DNA from 3 places in the Pseudomonas sp. SJZ080 genome. Region 1 is predicted to be linked to each of the others. Evidence: predicted binding sites of a transcription regulator. Region 1 holds the regulator's gene; each other region holds the start of a gene.

Region 1 (6,783 bases):
AATCGGCCCGAGCAGGTTGGTTTCGTCGTTGATCGCCTCGGCCAGCGAGCGATTGGCGCTGCTTAGCGGGTGACGACGGCGGGTTTCCGAAAAGCGCTTGAGCAAGGTTTCTTCGTCGGCATCCAGGTACAGGACATCGCACTGGATATGCCGGCTGCGAACTTCTGCGAGCAGTTCCGGAAAACGGCTCAGGTGACTCGGCAAGTTGCGTGCGTCGATGGAGACGGCAACCAGCGGCTGAGCCAGCTCGGTATGAATCAACGCACGTTCGGCCAGTTCCGGCAGCAGCCCGGCAGGCAGGTTGTCTATGCAGTAATAGCCGTTGTCCTCGAGAACATCGAGTGCGGTACTTTTACCTGAGCCGGAGCGGCCACTGACGATGATCAAGCGCATGATTAGTGCCTGTTTTGCTCGTCCAGGACAACCTGGTACAAGGCTTCATTGCTCGCGGCGCTACGCAGGCGATCACGGACTTCCTTGCGATCAAGCATGCTGGCGATCTGGCGGAGCAATTCCAGGTGCGCATCGGTGGCCGCTTGCGGGACCAGCAGAACGAACAGCAGGTCGACCGGAGCGCCGTCGATGGCGTCGAAATCGATGGGAGCATCCAGGTGCATCAAGGCACTGATGGGCAAGGTGCAACCTTTCAACCGACAGTGGGGGATAGCTATACCGTTACCAAAACCGGTCGAGCCAAGTTTTTCACGGGCAATCAAAGCCTCGAAGACATCTTGCATCTCCAGATCCGGCACTTCCCGGGCGATCAGGTTGGCAATTTGCTCGAGGGCTTTCTTTTTGCTGCCGCCCGGCACGTTCACGAGGGAACGGCCGGGGGTCAGGATGCTTTCAAGTCGGATCATGGGTTGGGAGTGTTAACGACCGGTCGCGCCCTGGAGGAGGCTTTGGGTCTTTTCCTTATGCTTTTTGAGTTGTTTATCCAGCTTGTCGGTCAGCGCGTCGATCGCCGCGTACATGTCGGTATGTTCCGCGTTTGCGACCACTTCATTGCCGGGAATATGCAGTGTGGCTTCGATTTTCTGCTTCAGCTTCTCGACCGTCATCGTGACTTGCACGTTGGTGATCTTGTCGAAATGCCGCTCTAATCGTTCGAGTTTTTCGCCGATGTAGGTGCGAAGAGGTTCGGTCACTTCCAGTTGGTGTCCACTGATGTTGACTTGCATACAGCTTCTCCTTCGTTGCCAGTGCATAAAGCGGTAGATCAGATGATCTACCACTGGAACGCTGTGGCGTGGCTCTACATCAACCGCTTGCGTTCGCTCGAAGGCGCGATCCCGAGGGATTCGCGGTACTTGGCGACGGTGCGGCGAGCCACCTGAATGCCTTGTGCCTCCAGTAAACCAGCGATCTTGCTGTCACTCAACGGCTTTTTCTGATTTTCCGCCGCAACCAGTTTTTTGATGATCGCGCGGATCGCCGTGGACGAGCATTCGCCGCCTTCGGAGGTGCTGACGTGGCTGGAAAAAAAGTATTTCAGCTCATATATGCCCCGAGGGGTATGCATGAATTTTTGCGTGGTCACCCGGGAAATCGTCGATTCGTGCATGCCCACCGCTTCGGCGATGTCATGCAACACCAACGGTTTCATCGCTTCGTCGCCGTATTCCAGAAAACCGCGCTGATGCTCGACGATCTGGGTGGCAACTTTCATCAGGGTTTCGTTACGGCTCTGCAGGCTCTTGATGAACCAGCGGGCCTCCTGCAACTGATTGCGCATGAAGGTGTTATCGGCGCTGGTGTCGGCGCGGCGCACGAAACCGGCGTATTGGGCGTTGACCCGCAGGCGGGGCACCGATTCCTGATTCAGTTCTACCAGCCAGCGCTCGTTGTCCTTGCGCACGATCACGTCGGGAACGACGTATTCGGCTTCACTCGACTCGATCTGCGAGCCTGGGCGTGGGTTGAGGCTCTGGACCAGTTCGATCACCTGGCGCAGTTCATCTTCCTTGAGCTTCATGCGGCGCATCAGTTGGCTGTAGTCGCGGCTGCCGAGCAAGTCGATGTAGTCGGTGACCAGGCGCTTGGCCTCGGCCAGCCAAGGTGTCTTGGCGGGCAGCTGACGCAATTGCAACAGCAGGCATTCACCGAGGTTGCGGGCACCGATACCGGCCGGTTCGAATTGCTGGATGCGATGCAGGACGGCTTCGATCTCATCCAGTTCGATGTCGAGCTCCGGATCGAAGGCTTCGAGGATTTCCTCGAGGGTTTCGGCCAGGTAGCCCTGATTGTTGATGCAATCGATCAAGGTCACGGCGATCAGGCGATCGGTGTCAGACATCGGCGCAAGGTTCAGTTGCCACAACAGGTGGCTTTGCAGGCTTTCACCGGCCGATGTGCGGGTGGTGAAATCCCACTCGTCGTCATCGTTGCTCGGCAGGCTGCTGGCGCTGGTCTGGTAGACGTCTTCCCATGCAGTGTCGACGGGCAATTCGTTGGGGATACGCTCGTTCCAGTCGCCCTCATCGAGGTTGTCCACCGTCGGGGCGGTTTCCTGGTACGAGGGTTCTGAGACGTCGGCGTTGGGTTGCTGTTCGGCTTTGTCGGCCAAAGGGTCGGTGTTATCGAAGTCGTCGCCTTCTTCCTGGCGTTCGAGCATCGGATTGGACTCCAGGGCCTCCTGGATTTCCTGTTGCAGGTCCAGGGTCGACAATTGGAGCAGGCGGATGGCCTGTTGCAGCTGCGGTGTCATCGTCAGCTGCTGGCCCATTCTCAAGACTAGCGATGGTTTCATGGCAGGGGCTAAACACCTTATTCGCCGGCGCACATGCGCCATCCACTACAGGGCGCCGGAGCGCCAAACATAAGCAAATTATATGCCCGAAACTGCAGCGTTTGCCTAGAGCGCTGTAACAATAAAAAAGTATTGATTTTTTATCGAGACAGGCGCTCGGGCAACCAGCCAGACACCTCAGTGCTTAAAGGCGGAACTCATGGCCCAGATAGACTTCTTTCACGAGGTCGTTGGCCAGGATGGTGGCAGAGTCACCTTCGGCGATCAGCTGGCCATCGTTGACGATGTAGGCGGTTTCGCAGATATCCAGGGTTTCACGGACGTTGTGGTCAGTGATCAGCACGCCAATGCCCTTGGCCTTGAGGTGGTAGATGATCTGCTTGATGTCGCCCACCGAAATCGGGTCCACGCCGGCGAAGGGTTCGTCGAGGAGGATGAATTTCGGGTTGGTTGCCAGTGCCCGGGCGATTTCCACGCGGCGGCGTTCACCACCGGACAGGCTCATGCCGAGGTTGTCGCGGATGTGGCTGATGTGGAATTCCTGCAGCAGGCTTTCCAGTTCTTTGCGACGATCGGCCTTGTCGAGTTCCTTGCGGGTCTCGAGGATCGCCATGATGTTGTCGGCGACCGAGAGTTTGCGGAAGATCGACGCTTCTTGCGGGAGATAGCCGATACCGGCCTTCGCACGACCGTGCATCGGCTGGTGGCTGACGTCCAGATCGTCGATCAGGACGCGGCCCTGATCGGCCTGGACCAGGCCGACGATCATGTAGAAGCAAGTGGTCTTGCCGGCACCGTTAGGGCCAAGCAGGCCGACGATCTGACCGCTGTCGATGGACAGGCTGACGTCGCGCACGACCTGACGGCTCTTGTAGCTCTTGGCCAGATGCTGAGCTTTCAGAGTTGCCATTACGGGGCCTTTTGCTCTTCGGTTTTCTTTTTCGGCTGGATCACCATGTCGATGCGCGGACGCGACTCGGTCACGTTGGTGCCTGTGGCACGGCCGGCGCTGGCGAGCTTTTTGTTGGTGTCGTAGACGATTTTCTCGCCTTGGGTAACGTTGCCGTCCTTGTCGATGACTTTCGCCTTGTCGATCAGCACGACGCGGTCTTGCGAGGCGTGATACTGGATAGTGACGCCGTAGCCCTGAACCGGCTTGGTGTCGCCAGCGGTCTGCAGTTGCTCGAAGTAGGCCAGGTTGCCCACCGAAGTCACCACGTCAATGTCACCGGCCGCGGTGCGGGTGATGGTGACCTTGTTGCCGGTAACCTTCATCGAGCCCTGGGTGATGATCACGTCGCCGGTGTAGGTGGCAACGCCATTCTTGTCGTCCAGTTGGGCATCGTCGGCCTGGATACGGATAGGCTGCTGTTGATCGTTCGGCAGAGCCCAGGCGCTCACGCTTCCCAGTGCTGCGCCCAGACCGAGCAAAATAGGGAGAGTTTTAACGAGCCTCATACTGTCCTCTTACGTTCGATAGCAGGTGTATCCTGCTTTCTTTCAAATACGCTTTCATTCCCTTGCCAGTCGAGACACCACCAGCGCCGTCGATTCTAACGGGTTGATCGGTCTGCGCATATTGCTGTTGCGGGAACACTGTCATGCGGGTGCTGGTGATCAGGGTGTCGCGATTCTTTTCGTCGGTACGCTTCACGCGCACGTTGTCGATCAACTCGACTTCAGTGCCACCGGAGTTCACCTCGGCGTGCTCGCTGGTCACGTGCCACGGGAACTCGGTGCCCCGGAACATGTTGAGGTCCGGTTTGGTGACCAGGGTGACATCGGTCGCTTTCAAGTGCTCGGCTTTGTCAGACGTCATTTCGTACTGCAATTTGCCGTCTTCGAGATACTGGAGCGTGTGCGTGTTGGTCGCGTACCAGTCGATCCTGGTCTCGTCGACCTTGACCGCCGGCTTGTCGAGGAAGCGCTCCGGGCTGATGTTCCAGTAGCCGACCGCCGCAAAAATCGCTGCGATGCAACCGAACACCAGGATGTTGCGAAATTTCTTGCTCAGCATAGTTGGCTCACAGGTACGCAGCGTTGGCCGCATCGAGGCGGTCTTGGGCGCGCAAGATCAGTTCGCAGAATTCGCGGGCGGCACCCTCGCCGCCACGGGCCTGGGTGATGCCATGGGCGTGTTCGCGCACGAAGCTGGCGGCATTGGCCACCGCCATGCCCAGGCCGACGCGGCGAATCACCGGCAGGTCTGGCAGGTCGTCACCGAGGTAGGCGACTTGCTCATAGCTTAGGTTGAGTTGGGCGAGAAGTTCGTCCAGCACCACCAGTTTATCTTCGCGACCCTGATACAGGTGGGGAATGCCGAGGTTCTTCGCCCGGCGCTCGACTACCGGGGTCTTGCGGCCGCTGATGATAGCGGTCTGCACGCCGGCTGCCATCAACATCTTGATGCCTTGGCCGTCGAGTGTGTTGAAGGTCTTGAATTCGCTGCCGTCTTCAAGGAAGTACAGGCGTCCGTCGGTCAGGACGCCGTCGACGTCGAATACCGCCAGTTTGATCTGTTTGCCGCGTTGCAGCAGGTCCGTGCTCATTACATTACTCCCGCGCGCAACAAGTCGTGCATGTTCAAGGCGCCGACCGGGCGGTCTTCGCTGTCGACCACGACCAGTGCGTTGATTTTATGGTCTTCCATGATTTTCAAGGCCTCGGCGGCGAGCATCTCGGCGCGGGCAGTCTTGCCGTGGGCGGTCATGACCTGGTCGATCGTGGCGCTGTGAATATCGATGCTGCGATCCAGGGTGCGGCGCAAATCGCCGTCGGTGAAGATCCCGGCGAGTTTGCCGTCGGCTTCCAGAATAACGGTCATGCCCAGGCCCTTGCGGGTCATTTCCATCAGCGCGTCCTTGAGCAGCGTCCCGCGCTGGACTTGCGGCAACTCCTGCCCGGCGTGCATGACGTTTTCCACTTTCAGCAGCAGGCGTCGGCCCAGCGCGCCACCGGGGTGGGAAAAGGCGAAGTCTTCAGCGGTGAAGCCGCGGGCTTCGAGCAGCGCAACGGCCAGGGCATCGCCCATGACCAGGGCGGCGGTGGTCGACGATGTCGGTGCCAGGTTCAGCGGGCAGGCTTCGTGTTCGACATGCACGTTGAGATTGACCTCGGCAGCCTTGGCCAGCGGGGAGTCGGGGTTGCCGGTCACGCTGATCAATTTGATGCCCAGGCGTTTGATCAGCGGCAGCAGGGTGACGATTTCATTGGTGGAACCGGAGTTCGACAGGGCCAGGATGATGTCGTCGCGGGTAATCATGCCCATGTCGCCGTGGCTGGCTTCGGCCGGGTGCACGAAGAACGCCGTGGTGCCGGTGCTGGCCAGGGTGGCGGCAATCTTGTTGCCGATGTGCCCCGATTTGCCCATGCCGACCACGACCACGCGGCCTTTGCTGCCCAGAATCATCTCGCAAGCGCGTACGAAATCTGCGTCGATATGGGGCAGCAAGCCTTGTACGGCTTCCAGTTCGAGGCGGATGGTGCGTTGTGCTGATTGAATCAGGTCGCTGGATTGGCTCATGTCAGAAATCGTATAGCCTGATGAAAAGGCGGCGATTATAGCGGTAATGATCGAAACCCTCACGCAAGTTCGTCGCGCTTTGACATTCCCTGTTACCGAATCCCTTTAAATGAAGCATTTGCACGCCATGTCGCTGAACATGACCCGGCTTGGCCCTTGGGCGCTTTGCCTTTGCAGTGATATAGTTCGCCGCCAGTTCGGCCTGCCCGGGGAGGTATGTGCTTTCGTCAGAAAGTCAGGCGTCCGAGTGAGAGGCTGCATCGCAAGGAGTTTAGATGAGTGCCGATAACGCCTACGCGGTCGAGCTGAAGGGACTGACCTTCAAGCGCGGTGCGCGCAGCATTTTCAATAACGTCGATATCCGTATTCCGCGCGGCAAGGTCACCGGCATCATGGGGCCTTCCGGGTGTGGCAAGACCACGCTGTTGCGTTTGATGGGCGCCCAATTGCGTCCGACCAAGGGTGAAGTCTGGGTCAACGGTCAGAACCTGCCGAAACTGTCGCGCAGTGA
Region 2 (6,783 bases), on a different contig from region 1:
ACCGTCCAGATCGACGTTGACCAGTTGTGCCAGCTTCAATGCCGCGCGAAAGGCATTGCGGCGCTGGTGATAGACCACTTCATCGGGCAGCGGGCCGCGATAGCAGCGACTGTCACCGGATTCGTCGATGGTCAGTTGACCGTTGCTTTCCCAAGCGATGCGCACGCCGTCGTGAAAGCCTTCGACCTTGAACGGTTCGCCCGCCAGCATGAAGCGTTCGCCGTCACGCGGGATCATCTCGTCGAGCGCGATGGTGCGGCTTTCGCGGTCCACGTCGACCAGATAGCTCTGGAAGCGCTGAGTGCGCTCATGGAACGTGATGATCAGCGGATCATGGCTTTCTTGCAGTTGGCGCAGGTTGCCGGAGATTTCCAAAGGCGTGGTAAGCACCTTGGGTGGCTGCGGGGCATCTTCCGCGTTTAAGGCATTGGACACGGTTCATCAATCTCCAGACAAAATATGACTACGGCTGGCCAGTATATTGCCAGCATGTTGCAAGTCTTGATAGGGCGTGGTCATTTGAAGGCTCAAGCCTGACTGAGCGGGCGTGGCTTCGCAAGCTTGGCGGTTGATCCGCGAGCATCATAAAGGGCAGGCGGTTCGCCGCCGGTGAGGATTTTCAGCTGGTTGGCTGTGGTGGCTTGCTGGACCAGGATCGACTGGCCATTATTGGCGTTCGCTGCCTGGCATTGAGCCAGAAGGTCGGTCAGCACATCGCTCTGCGCCAGCAACTCTTCGCCGATGCTCGAATGGCTGGCCAGTTGCTCCAGGCCGCTGCGATTGACCGGCAGATTGAGGCTGGCGAGGATTTCACTGCGCTTGCGGCCATGCTGTTCGAGCAGAATGATCAATGCCTGCTTCTGCGCCAGAATGTCTTCGAGCAGTGGCATGTCGCGACCGTGCAAGGCGAGGGACTCGGCTTGCAGTAACTCCAGCAATCGTTGCGCTGGAGCAAAGTCGTCGGTGATCAGTTGCAGTAAGTTAGTGTCGTGCATGGCTGGCCTTGGGTTTTAAGCGTCCAAAAGCCTGGCGCGGCCGTAGCCTAGCGCTGGGCTTCGAAGTTGAGCAGTTTGCTGGCTACACGGTTGCTGTCGACTTTGTAGCTGCCATCGGCAATCGCTGCTTTCAACTCGGCCACACGGGCTTTGTCGACGGCAGGCTGATCGCGCAGCTTGTCAGTGACCTGTTGCAACTGTTGAGCCTCATTGCTGAGGTGTACCGATTCCCCGCTTTTGACGGTGCTGGCCTGTTCGGCCGGGGTATTCAGCGGCGCGGATTTGCCGGCTTCGGCAGTTTCCTTGGCAACGCTGGTACGTGTACTGCCCGTAAGTGGCGAGGAGCTGTTCAAACGGCTGAAATCGATGACCATGGTAAAAAACCTCTGAGTATTTGGACGCTTGCCATGTTTTCGGCTCTCCCTGTGAAAACTTTAGACCCATTTATCAATGAGCCTGCATGCGCCAGCACTTCTCTGCATGCGGCACAGTTTAGGGAACAGCCTCGGGCAACGCCACTTCTTCAGGAAAGGGTGCCTACATAGACACTTCCACCTGGCCCGGCGCGGTGACTTGCGCCTTGATGACCCGCTTGGAGTTGAGGTTTTTCACGCGAATCTGTTCGCTCATGCCGCCATTGGACAGGGCTTCGCCGGGCATTCGCACGCTGAGCGTACCACTGCGGGCGGTAATCACCACCTGGTCGCCTTTACGAATGACTTCCGCCTGCTCGAGGTGAACGAGGGTAATCACCTGGTCGGCGACCATTGGTCGGGTAAGTCGCTGGCCGATCGCCTGGTCGAGGGTCGTCAGGTAGCCCTGGTTGATCAGGCTGATATCGCGTTCGCGCAGGAGCACGTCAGCAGGTTCGACAATGTCGGCGCGGCGCAGCGGGCGGGTGGTGGTCACGACGTCGCGAAACAGGCGGACTTGAGCGGGTACGAACACCGTCCAGGGGGAGGTTCCCTCACAGCGAACCTTGACCGTAACGCGGCCCAGCGGCTTGGCCGGGCTCTCGAGGCTGGCTGTCAATTCCTTGTCGCACATGGGCATGCGCAGCCGCGGATCGAGCTGGTTGACCTGGATTTCGTAGCGACCTTCCATTTGACTGGTCGCCAGATAGTCTTCTACGGTGAATTCAAGAAAGCCCTGGGTGACGCCGATAAGCATGTCAGGCAAGGTAACCGCGTCAGCAAGGGCAGGGCTGCCAGCGTTGAACAGGCAAACGGCCGACATTGCACAGAGCAATCTGCGGAAAGGTGATGTCAGGCGTCGGAAAAATGTCGGTTCTGTGTTCATAAGAGTTAAAAAGCAAGCGCCGTGCCGTTTAGTGATGAATGTGCGTCGCAACACACTTAGCGTTGGTGTAGGAGTCTGGGCATGGCTGGTGTAATGGATTCGGTAAACCAGCGCACGCAACTGGTAGGGCAGAATCGCCTGGAGCTGTTGTTGTTCCGTCTTGACGGCCAGCAACTGTACGGGATCAACGTGTTCAAGGTTCGTGAGGTGCTGCAATGCCCCAAGCTGACCCTGATGCCCAAGTCCAGTCCTGTCGTGTGCGGTGTGGCAAATATCCGGGGGGCGACCATTCCGATCCTTGATCTGGCAATGGCGACCGGTTCCGGAGCGTTGAAAGATCAAAGCAATCCCTTCGTGATCATCACGGAGTACAACACCAAGACGCAGGGTTTCCTGGTGCGCTCGGTGGAACGCATCGTCAACATGAACTGGGAGGAGATTCATCCGCCTCCCAAGGGCACCGGACGCGATCATTACCTGACGGCTGTGACTCGGGTCGACAATCAGTTAGTCGAAATCATCGACGTCGAGAAGATCCTGGCGGAAGTGGCGCCGACGCCGGAAGCGATTTCCGTCGGTGTGGTCGATGTCGAGACCCAGCACAAGGCGCTGTCGCTGCGGGTGCTGACGGTCGATGACTCGTCGGTGGCACGCAAGCAGGTCACGCGTTGCCTGCAGACGGTCGGTGTTGAAGTGGTGGCGTTGAACGACGGACGGCAAGCGCTGGATTACCTGCGCAAGCTGGCCGACGAGGGCAAGAAGCCAGAGGAAGAGTTCCTGATGATGATTTCCGACATCGAGATGCCGGAAATGGACGGGTACACCTTGACGGCCGAAATCCGCAACGACCCTCGCATGCAAAAGCTTCATATCATCCTGCATACTTCGTTGTCGGGTGTGTTCAATCAGGCGATGGTCAAGAAAGTCGGTGCCGATGACTTCCTGGCCAAATTCCGTCCTGATGACCTGGCATCCCGGGTAGTCGACCGGATCAAAGCAGCAGACATCAGCTAGGGGCCTTCTGCCCCTGGCGGTTAACACGATTTAAGAGGCGGCATCTTTGTCTACGGGTAATTTGGATTTCGAACAGTTCCGGGTCTTCCTGGAAAAAGCCTGTGGCATTTTGCTCGGTGAAAACAAGCAGTACCTGGTCTCGAGCCGTCTCAACAAACTGATGGAGCAGCAAGGCATCAAGTCCCTGGGTGAGCTGGTCCAGCGCATCCAGACTCAGCCGCGCAGCGGTTTGCGCGAGTTGGTGGTCGATGCCATGACGACCAACGAAACCCTGTGGTTTCGTGACACCTATCCGTTTGAAGTCTTGAAGAACAAGGTACTGCCCGAAGCAATCAAGGCAGCTCCGGGCCAGCGTCTGCGGATCTGGTCGGCGGCGTGCTCGTCGGGGCAGGAACCGTATTCGCTGTCGATGTCCATCGACGAGTTCGAACGGGTCAACATGGGCCAGTTGAAGATGGGCGTGCAGATCGTCGCCACTGATTTGTCCAGCACCATGCTGACCAACTGCAAGACCGGCGAATATGACAGCCTGGCCATCGGCCGCGGTCTGTCGCCCGAGCGCCTGCAGCGTTACTTCGACCCGAAAGGGCCGGGACGCTGGGCGATCAAGGCGCCGATCAAGAGCCGGGTGGAATTTCGCTCGTTCAACCTGCTGGACAGCTACGCGAGCCTCGGCAAGTTCGACATCGTGTTCTGCCGCAACGTCCTGATCTACTTCTCCGCCGAGGTGAAGAAGGACATTCTGTTGCGTATTCACAGCACGCTGAAGCCGGGTGGTTATCTGTTCCTCGGCGCGTCCGAAGCGCTGAACGGCTTGCCGGATCATTACCAGATGGTTCAGTGCAGCCCGGGGATTATTTACCAGGCGAAGTGATGGGTTGGCGGTGTCATAAAACGGGAGTCCTCAGGGGCTCCCGTTTTTTTATGCCTGCCGACTTCCCAAAGACACCACAAACCCAATGTGGGGGCGGGCTTGCTCGCGAAGGCGTCGTGTCAGTCGACATCGGCGTTGGCTGACACACCGCTTTCGCGAGCAAGCCCGCTCCCACAGGAGAAAGTCGTTGCCCATGGCAAAGCGGCAGAAAAGCGGCAGACGGCGGAAACCCGTTGCCGCTTTTCTGGCATTGCCGCCTTGTCCCTGCCCGCAAAGCCCCGGTTTATGGGGTTTTCTGAATTGGCACGCCGCTTGCTATGTTCATCGTACGAAAAATCAGGTCACCCGAAGGTTTCCCGACATGAGCATCAGCTTCGATAAAGCGCTCGGTATCCACGAACAAGCCCTGGGCTTCCGCGCTCAGCGTGCCGAAGTCCTGGCCAACAACATCACCAACGCCGACACCCCGAACTACAAGGCTCGGGATCTGGACTTCTCGAAAGTGCTCGCCGAGCAGAGCGAGAAAACCAGAAACGGCACCTTTGCCTTGAACATGACCAACAACCGGCATATCGAAGCCGAAGGTCTGGGCAACGGCGACGAGTCGCTGATGTATCGCACGCCGATGCAACCGTCGATCGACCAGAACACCGTGGACGCTCAGCTTGAACAATCAGCGTACGCAGAAAACGCGGTCAACTTCCAGGCCAGCTTCACCCTGCTCAACAGCAAATTCAAAGGGCTGATATCCGCCCTGCGAGGAGAGTAAGTCATGTCTCTAGCCAGTGTTTTCAATATCGCCGGTAGCGGCATGAGTGCCCAGACCACTCGCCTGAACACCGTCGCCAGTAACATCGCCAACGCCGAAACCGTCTCGTCGAGCATCGACCAGACCTACCGCGCCCGTCACCCGGTGTTCGCCACCATGTTCCAGGGTGGCCAGAGCGGCGGCAGCGATTCGCTGTTCCAGAACCAGGACGCTGCAGGTCAGGGTGTGCAAGTGCTGGGCGTGGTCGAAGACCAGAGCAACCTGGACGCCCGCTATGAACCGAACCATCCGGCGGCCGATGCCAAGGGCTATGTCTACTACCCGAACGTGAACGTGGTGGAAGAAATGGCCGACATGATTTCCGCGAGTCGTTCGTTCCAGACCAACGCCGAAATGATGAACACCGCCAAAACCATGATGCAGAAGGTCCTGACCCTCGGTCAGTGATAAGGGGCGACTCAGATGAGTGTTACCGATACCACCAGCGGCCTTAGCCTCAAAGACATCCTGGCCAACTCTTCGATCAAGACCAACACCAGTGCCGACGGCCTGGCGTCCGCGACGAACAGCGCCACCGGCAAGAAGGCCCTGGGCAAGGACGCGTTCCTGCAACTGCTGGTGACACAGCTGAAGAACCAGAACCCGCTGGAGCCGCAGGACAACGGCGAGTTCGTTGCCCAGTTGGCGCAGTTCAGCAGCCTGGAAGGCATCACCACGCTCAACACCACCGTGAGCGGGCTGGCCAGCAACTACAACTCGTCCCAGGCCCTGCAGGCTTCGTCGCTGGTCGGGCGTTCGGTCATTGCCCCGGCCGACAAGGCTGTGGTCGATACCTCCAAGAGTTTCACCGGCACTATTGCCGTGCCGGCGTCTGTGGACCCGGTCAAGGTCAAGATCACCGATGCCGATGGCAAGGTCATCCGCACCATCGACCTGGGCAGCCAGAAAGCCGGTACTTCCAGTTTCATCTGGGACGGCAAGAACGATGCGGGCGAAGTGGCCAAGGCGGGTACCTATAACTTCGGCGCTACTGCGACCTACGACGGCAAGGCGACCTCGCTGGTGACGTACCTGCCGGCAACCGTCAACAGCGTGACCATCAGCCAGACCGGCGGTGAGTTGATGCTCAATCTCGCCGGGCTGGGCAGCATTGCCCTGTCCAAAGTACAAACCATTGGTATGTAGAGCCGACTAACACGGCACAAAGGAGTGGAATATGTCTTTCAATATCGGCCTTAGCGGTCTCTATGCAGCCAACAAACAACTGGACGTAACCGGCAACAACATCGCCAACGTCGCGACCACAGGTTTCAAATCGTCCCGTGCGGAATTCTCGGACGTTTACTCGGCCACCAAGCTGGGTTCCGGCAGCAAAACCATTGGTAACGGCGTGCGCCTGGCCAACGTTTCCCAGCAGTTCACCCAGGGCGACGTCAACAACACCGGCAACGTGCTGGACATGGGCATCAACGGTTCCGGCTTCTTCGTACTGAGCGACAACGGCTCGCTGTCCTACACCCGTGCCGGTACGTTCAAGGTCGACAAGGACGGTTACGTCACCAACACCGACGGCACTGCGCGTCTGCAAGGTTACGGCGTGGACGCCAACGGCAAGATCATCAACGGCGTGCTGACCGACCTGCGTATCGATACTTCGAACCTGGCGCCAAAAAACACCTCCACGGTGTCGTCGACGATCAACCTGAACTCCACCGCACCGGTTATCGATCAGGTTGCGACCCCGTTCGACCCGACGAAAGAAGCATCCTTCACCAAGCAGTTCAGTACCAAAATTTATGACACTCAAGGTAACGAGCACATCATGGATCAGT
Region 3 (6,783 bases), on a different contig from region 1:
CAGGTAATCCAGCTCTTCGCGGGTACGAATAAACGTCGCCACCGGGAACTGCTTGTTCGCCAGCAATTCGAAAAAGGTCTGGAAGGGAATCAGTGCGGGAACCCGGGCAACTTGCCAGCCGGTGGTTTCACCGAGGACTTTGTTGATTTCACCGAGTTGAGGAATGCGGTCGTGGGGCAGACCGAGTTTTTCGATACCGTCCAGGTATTCCTGGCACGCACGCCCTTCGATCACTTTCAGTTGGCGTGTGATCAGCGTGTTCCACACCGCGTGTTCTTCGGCGGGGTAGTCGATAAAACCTTGCGCATCGGGCTCGCGAGCCACGTATTGCGTCTGCTTCATGCTGCTCTCCTGCTAGGGGATTTCGTTCTTGTTATGTCCTGCTATGGACTCAGAAATACCTCAGGAATTGCGATGTTGCAGCACGTGAAAGCCGTGGTGCGTAGGAAAATTCGTTGGTTTTCGTAAAGTTTTCGTTACGCAAAGGCTGCTGTGGCGCTGCGCTTGAGATTTCCGGGTTTGAAAAGGCTCACAGGTGTCACATAATCTTGACGACTATCTGAGCGCACCAACAGAAAAATACCCTGTGGGAGCGGGCTTGCTCGCGAAAGCGGTGGGTCAGTCACCATCAATATTGCCTGACTCACCGCTTTCGCGAGCAAGCCCGCTCCCACAGGTTGATGCCGGGCATAAACCTCATTCACCGCTTTTTTTCGGGCCTTTTTATGCGTATCAAAGTCCACTGCCAGAACCGCATCGGCATCCTGCGTGACATTCTCAACTTGCTGGTCGAGTACGGGATCAACGTCGCCCGTGGTGAAGTGGGTGGGGAGCATGGCAACGCGATCTACCTGCATTGCCCGAATCTGATCAATATTCAGTTCCAGGCACTGCGTCCTAAATTCGAGTCGATTGCCGGTGTCTTTGGCGTCAAGCGGGTAGGGCTGATGCCCAGCGAGCGTCGGCACATGGAACTCAATGCCTTGCTCGGCGCCCTGGAGTTTCCGGTGTTGTCGATCGACATGGGCGGTTCGATCGTCGCAGCCAACCGTGCGGCGGCGCAGTTGCTCGGGGTGCGAGTCGATGAGGTGCCGGGGATTCCGTTGTCGCGTTACGCCGAGGACTTCGATTTACCGGAGTTGGTGCGTGCCAACAAGTCGCGGATCAACGGGCTGCGGGTCAAGGTCAAGGGCGACGTGTTTCTGGCCGACATCGCGCCGCTGCAATCGGAGCATGACGACAGTGAGGCCATGGCCGGCGCGGTGTTGACGCTGCACCGTGCCGATCGGGTTGGGGAGCGCATCTATAACGTGCGCAAACAGGAACTGCGCGGGTTCGACAGCATCTTCCAGAGTTCGAAAGTGATGGCTGCCGTGGTGCGTGAAGCCCGGCGCATGGCGCCGCTGGATGCGCCGCTATTGATAGAAGGTGAAACCGGCACCGGTAAAGAGTTGTTGGCGCGAGCCTGTCACCTGGCCAGTCCGCGCGGACAATCGCCGTTGATGGCGCTCAACTGCGCCGGTCTGCCGGAGTCGATGGCCGAGACCGAATTGTTCGGCTACGGCCCCGGCGCATTCGAGGGGGCACGGGCCGAGGGCAAGCTCGGGCTGCTGGAGCTGACGGCGGGGGGGACGCTGTTCCTAGATGGCGTCGGGGAAATGAGCCCGCGCTTGCAGGTGAAATTGCTGCGCTTCCTGCAGGACGGTTGCTTCCGTCGAGTCGGCAGTGATGAAGAGGTTTATCTGGATGTGCGAGTGATCTGCGCAACGCAGGTTGATCTGTCGGAACTGTGCGCCCGGGGTGAGTTCCGCCAGGATTTGTATCACCGCTTGAACGTGCTTTCGCTGCATATCCCGCCGCTGCGTGAATGCCTGGATGGTTTGACGCCACTGGTGGAGCACTTCCTCGATCAGGCCAGCCGACAGATTGGTTGCCCGCTGCCGAAACTGGCGCCGGCGGCCATGGAGCGGCTCAGTCATTATCATTGGCCGGGCAATGTCAGGCAGCTGGAAAACGTGCTGTTCCAAGCGGTTTCGTTGTGCGAGGGCGGGACGGTCAAGGCTGAGCATATTCGCCTGCCAGACTACGGCGTGCGTCAGCCGCTTGGCGATTTCTCCCTCGAAGGCGGGCTGGATGCGATAGTCGGGCGCTTTGAAAAAGCGGTGCTGGAGCGTTTGTATTCGGAGCATCCGAGCAGTCGGCAACTGGGCAAGCGGTTGGGGGTTTCGCATACCACCATTGCCAACAAGTTGCGTGAGTATGAGGTGGGGAAAGACAACACCTGACCCTGTGGCGAGCGGGCTTTTGTGGCGAGGGGTTGACCTCCAGGGCTGGCTGTTGCCGCGAAGCGGCATAACACCGCCGGTTTTTCGTCTTTCGACACAATCCCCCCAATCCCCTCTGACCCCTCAAGTCCTTTGTTTGCCGGGCCCCGCGCCGCCAGAAAAAAGTTGGTCTGCAAATTGCTTATGGCTCAGCAGTACAGCGGTGGGCGGCAAACGTCCGGCATGCAGAGGAAAGAGTGTGGACAAGTACCTTTATGTGGCAATGACCGGCGCCAGCCAGAATGCACTGGCGCAGAAGGCTCATGCGAACAACCTGGCGAACATCTCCACCAACGGTTTCCAGAAAGACCTGGAGCAGGCGCGTTCGATGCCGGTGTTCGGTGACAGCTTTCCGGCGCGTGCTTTTGCCATGTCCGAACGTCCGGCCACCGACTTCTCTTCGGGCGCTCTGGTGGAAACCGGTCGCGACCTCGACGTCGCGGTGCAGGGCAATGGCTGGATCGCCGTGCAGAACCCGGATGGTGGCGAAAGCTACGTGCGCACCGGCAGCCTGAACATTGACGCGCTTGGCGTATTGCGCGCCGGCAACGGTATGCCGGTGTTGGGCAATGGCGGGCCGATCTCCGTGCCACCCGAGCAGCAGATCGAAGTCGGCGAAGACGGCACCGTCAGCATCCGTGCGATGGGCGAAGGTCCCCGCGTGATGGCGGAAGTCGACCGCATCAAGTTGGTCAATCCGGATTTCAAGAACATGACCAAAGGCCTGGACGGTTCGATCCACACCAAGGACGGCAAGCCGGCGCAAGCCGATGCCAACGTCAAACTGGTGTCCGGGTTCCTTGAGTCGAGCAACGTCAATGCCGTGGAAGAGATGACTTCTGTACTGGCCCTGGCCAAGCAGTTCGAATTGCACATCAAGATGATGAGCACCGCCAAAGACGACGACCAGGCCATGGCTCGGGTCTTGCAGATCAGCTAATTATCAGAACGTCGCGCCGTAAAACAGGCGCACGAGGAGAATCGAATGCTTCCGGCTCTATGGGTTGCCAAAACAGGTCTGTCCGCCCAGGACACCAACCTGACCACCATTTCCAACAACCTGGCCAACGTGTCGACCACGGGCTTCAAACGTGATCGTGCCGAGTTCCAGGACTTGCTGTACCAGATCAAACGCCAGCCAGGCGCCCAGTCGACCCAGGACAGCGAACTGCCGTCGGGCCTGCAACTGGGTACCGGTGTGCGCATCGTCGGCACCCAGAAAAACTTCAACGCCGGCAGCCTGCAAACCACCGAGCAGCCGTTGGACATGGCCATCGACGGTCGCGGTTTCTTCCAGATCCTGCAACCGGACGGCACCACGTCCTACACCCGTGACGGCACCTTCCACCTCGATTCCAACGGCCAGATCGTGAACGCCAGCGGTTTCGCCCTGGAGCCAGCCATTGTCATCCCGAACGATGCGCAGACCTTCACGGTCGGTCGCGACGGCACCGTGTCCATCACCATTGCCGGTAACCCGGCGTCCCAGGTGATCGGCAACCTGCAAACCGCCGACTTCATCAACCCGGCCGGCCTGCAAGCGGTAGGTAACAACCTGTTCCTGGAAACCGCTGCCAGCGGTGCGCCGCAAGTCGGTACGCCAGGCCTGGCCGGTTTCGGCACCACGCTGCAGAACACCCTGGAAACCTCCAACGTCAGCACCGTTGAAGAGATGGTCAACATGATCACCACTCAGCGCGCCTACGAGATGAACTCCAAGGTGATCTCCACCGCCGACCAGATGCTCTCGTTCGTAACGCAGAATCTGTAATCAAGTCTATGAGGCGACCCTGAGGTCGCCTGCAACACCGTGAGGTAGGGTCATGAATCGCTTTGTATCTGTTCTGGCACTGAGTGCGGTCGCCGCGCTGGCGGGGTGCGTCGGCCCGACGCCCAAGCCCAATGATCCTTACTACGCCCCGGTGTTGCCGCGTACGCCGTTGCCGGCTGCCGCGAATAACGGCTCGATCTACCAAGCCGGTTTTGAACAGAACCTGTACAGCGACCGCAAGGCGTTCCGGGTCGGTGACATCATCACCATCACCCTGAACGAGAAGACCCAGGCCAGCAAGAACGCCAACTCGCAAATAGGCAAGAACAGCAAGGCAAGCATCGGTCTGTCCTCGCTGTTCGGCACAGTGCCCAACACGAATAACCCGCTCAGCGACGGTGATCTGACGCTGGATGCCGGCTACAGCGGCGACCGCGCCACCAAGGGCGACAGCAAGGCCGGGCAGGGCAACAGCCTGACCGGTTCGATCACCGTGACCGTCGCCGACGTGTTGCCCAACGGCATCATCGCCGTGCGCGGCGAGAAGTGGATGACCCTCAATACCGGTGATGAACTGGTACGGATTGCCGGCCTGGTCCGGGCCGACGACATCGCCACCGACAACACGGTTTCGTCGACCCGCATTGCCGATGCACGCATTACCTACTCGGGCACCGGTTCGTTTGCCGATGCGAGTCAGCCAGGCTGGTTCGACCGTTTCTTCCTCAGCCCGCTGTTCCCTTTCTAGGTGGCTACGTTGAATTTCAGAAGTCTCATCGTTGCGGCCTTGATGTTGTCGGCAGCCTTCAACGCTCAAGCCGAGCGGCTGAAGGACATCGCCAGTATTTCCGGCGTGCGTTCCAACCAATTGATCGGCTACGGCCTGGTGGTCGGGCTTAACGGCACCGGTGACCAGACGACGCAAACTCCGTTCACCCTGCAGACCTTCAACAACATGCTCTCGCAGTTCGGCATCAAGGTGCCGGCCGGTTCGGGCAACGTGCAGTTGAAGAACGTCGCGGCGGTATCGATCAGTGCCGACTTGCCGGCTTTCGCCAAACCCGGTCAGCAAGTGGACATCACCGTTTCTTCCATCGGTAACTCCAAGAGCCTGCGAGGCGGCACCCTGCTGCTGACGCCGCTCAAGGGTATCGATGGCAACGTGTACGCGGTCGCCCAGGGTAACCTGGTGGTCGGCGGTTTCGATGCTGAAGGTCGCGACGGGTCGAAGATCACCGTCAACGTTCCATCGGCCGGTCGCATCCCCGGTGGTGCATCGGTGGAGCGTTCGGTGCCGAGCGGTTTCAACCAGGGCAACAGCCTGACCCTGAACCTCAACCGTTCCGACTTCACCACCGCCAAGCGCATCGTCGACAAGATCAACGACATGCTCGGCCCTGGCGTCGCACAGGCCATCGACGGTGGTTCGATTCGCGTCACGGCGCCGCTGGACCCAAGCCAGCGGGTCGACTACCTGTCGATCCTCGAAAACCTCGAAGTCGATCCAGGCCAGGCGGTGGCGAAAGTCATCATCAATTCGCGTACCGGCACCATCGTCATCGGCCAGAACGTCAAGGTTTCGCCAGCCGCCGTGACTCACGGCAGCCTGACCGTGACCATCACCGAAGACCCGATCGTCAGCCAGCCCGGCCCTCTGTCCAATGGTCAGACAGCGGTCGTGCCGCGCTCGCGGGTCAATGCACAACAGGAAGCCAAACCGATGTTCAAGTTCGGTCCGGGCACCACGCTCGACGAGATCGTGCGTGCGGTGAACCAGGTCGGCGCGGCACCGGGTGACTTGATGGCCATCCTCGAAGCACTGAAGCAGGCCGGCGCATTGCAAGCCGATCTGATCGTGATCTGAGGACGGCGAACATGGATATGCGCAAGGGCGGTCTGGGTGTCAGCAGCAACGATTCGGGTTCCTATTCGGACCTGAACCGGCTGAACCAGCTCAAGGTAGGTGACAAGAACAGTGACGGGAACATGCGCAAAGTGGCGCAGGAGTTCGAGTCGCTGTTCCTCGGTGAAATGCTCAAGTCCATGCGCAAGGCTACCGACACCCTGGGTGAGGACAATCCGCTCAACACCCCGGCGGCCAAGCAGTACCAGGAAATGTACGACCAGCAACTGGCCGTTTCCATGTCCCGCCAAGGTGGTGGTATTGGTCTGGCGGACGTGCTGATGCGTCAGATGTCGAAGAACAAACCGATGGCGCCGGGCGAAGCAGCTGCCGCATCGGCGGCCAAGCAGGCGGCCGCGAAAGCCGCCGTGGAAACGCCGATAGCCGCCGGGACGGTTGCCGTCAACGGGCCGTTGTCCCGCCTCAATGGCGAGCGTCCGTTGTGGGCGTCGCGCTCGCTCCGTACACCGCCGGCAACAGGCGACGGCACGCATCGCAATGACATGGAATTGATCAATCAGCGGCGTCTGGCATTGCCGCCGAAACTGGCTGACCGCTTGCTGGCAGGCCTGGTGCCTTCGGCGACGACTGCGGCCGCGACGGTCAACAAGACGCCATTGCCGGAGCGCACCACGCTTACCGGTTCAGGCCCGTTGTACAACGGTGATTGGCTGGCGAATGCGCAGGCAGCATCGAACGGCGGGTTGCAGATTCATGGTCGTGCCATGGCTCAGATCCCCCTGGCGCCCGCGAAGAAAGCCTTCAGTTCCGCCGATGAATTCGTC

Evidence for each region. Region 1 encodes sigma-54, which starts transcription at its own class of promoters, with help from an activator protein. Its sites were predicted from a motif close to ANTGGCATNNANNTTGCTNT; they were not measured.
Region 2: a site for sigma-54 is predicted at 4,482-4,501, ahead of flgB (flagellar basal body rod protein FlgB). Genes of this name have one in related genera too.
Region 3: a site for sigma-54 is predicted at 2,450-2,469, ahead of FBY04_RS09895 (flagellar basal body rod protein FlgF). Genes of this name have one in related genera too.

Annotation. Positions count from the first base shown of each region.
Region 1 is NZ_VIUK01000003.1:330,493-337,275, reverse strand. Features, by position in the region: gene rapZ (RNase adapter RapZ) at 1-393, opposite strand, end outside; gene ptsN (PTS IIA-like nitrogen regulatory protein PtsN) at 396-860, opposite strand; gene hpf (ribosome hibernation-promoting factor, HPF/YfiA family) at 873-1,181, opposite strand; gene FBY04_RS06380 (RNA polymerase factor sigma-54) at 1,256-2,749, opposite strand; gene lptB (LPS export ABC transporter ATP-binding protein) at 2,934-3,659, opposite strand; gene lptA (lipopolysaccharide transport periplasmic protein LptA) at 3,659-4,207, opposite strand; gene lptC (LPS export ABC transporter periplasmic protein LptC) at 4,194-4,766, opposite strand; gene FBY04_RS06360 (HAD family hydrolase) at 4,774-5,298, opposite strand; gene FBY04_RS06355 (KpsF/GutQ family sugar-phosphate isomerase) at 5,298-6,272, opposite strand; gene FBY04_RS06350 (ATP-binding cassette domain-containing protein) at 6,548-6,783, shown strand, end outside.
Region 2 is NZ_VIUK01000004.1:47,163-53,945, forward strand. Features, by position in the region: gene FBY04_RS07320 (flagellar brake protein) at 1-435, opposite strand, end outside; gene FBY04_RS07325 (flagella synthesis protein FlgN) at 528-995, opposite strand; gene flgM (flagellar biosynthesis anti-sigma factor FlgM) at 1,043-1,369, opposite strand; gene flgA (flagellar basal body P-ring formation chaperone FlgA) at 1,533-2,294, opposite strand; gene FBY04_RS07340 (chemotaxis protein CheV) at 2,376-3,308, shown strand; gene cheR (protein-glutamate O-methyltransferase CheR) at 3,355-4,182, shown strand; gene flgB (flagellar basal body rod protein FlgB) at 4,544-4,951, shown strand; gene flgC (flagellar basal body rod protein FlgC) at 4,955-5,398, shown strand; gene flgD (flagellar hook assembly protein FlgD) at 5,414-6,136, shown strand; gene flgE (flagellar hook protein FlgE) at 6,168-6,783, shown strand, end outside.
Region 3 is NZ_VIUK01000005.1:207,183-213,965, forward strand. Features, by position in the region: gene phhA (phenylalanine 4-monooxygenase) at 1-342, opposite strand, end outside; gene FBY04_RS09890 (sigma-54-dependent transcriptional regulator) at 726-2,285, shown strand; gene FBY04_RS09895 (flagellar basal body rod protein FlgF) at 2,524-3,264, shown strand; gene flgG (flagellar basal-body rod protein FlgG) at 3,310-4,095, shown strand; gene flgH (flagellar basal body L-ring protein FlgH) at 4,148-4,843, shown strand; gene FBY04_RS09910 (flagellar basal body P-ring protein FlgI) at 4,886-5,959, shown strand; gene flgJ (flagellar assembly peptidoglycan hydrolase FlgJ) at 5,971-6,783, shown strand, end outside.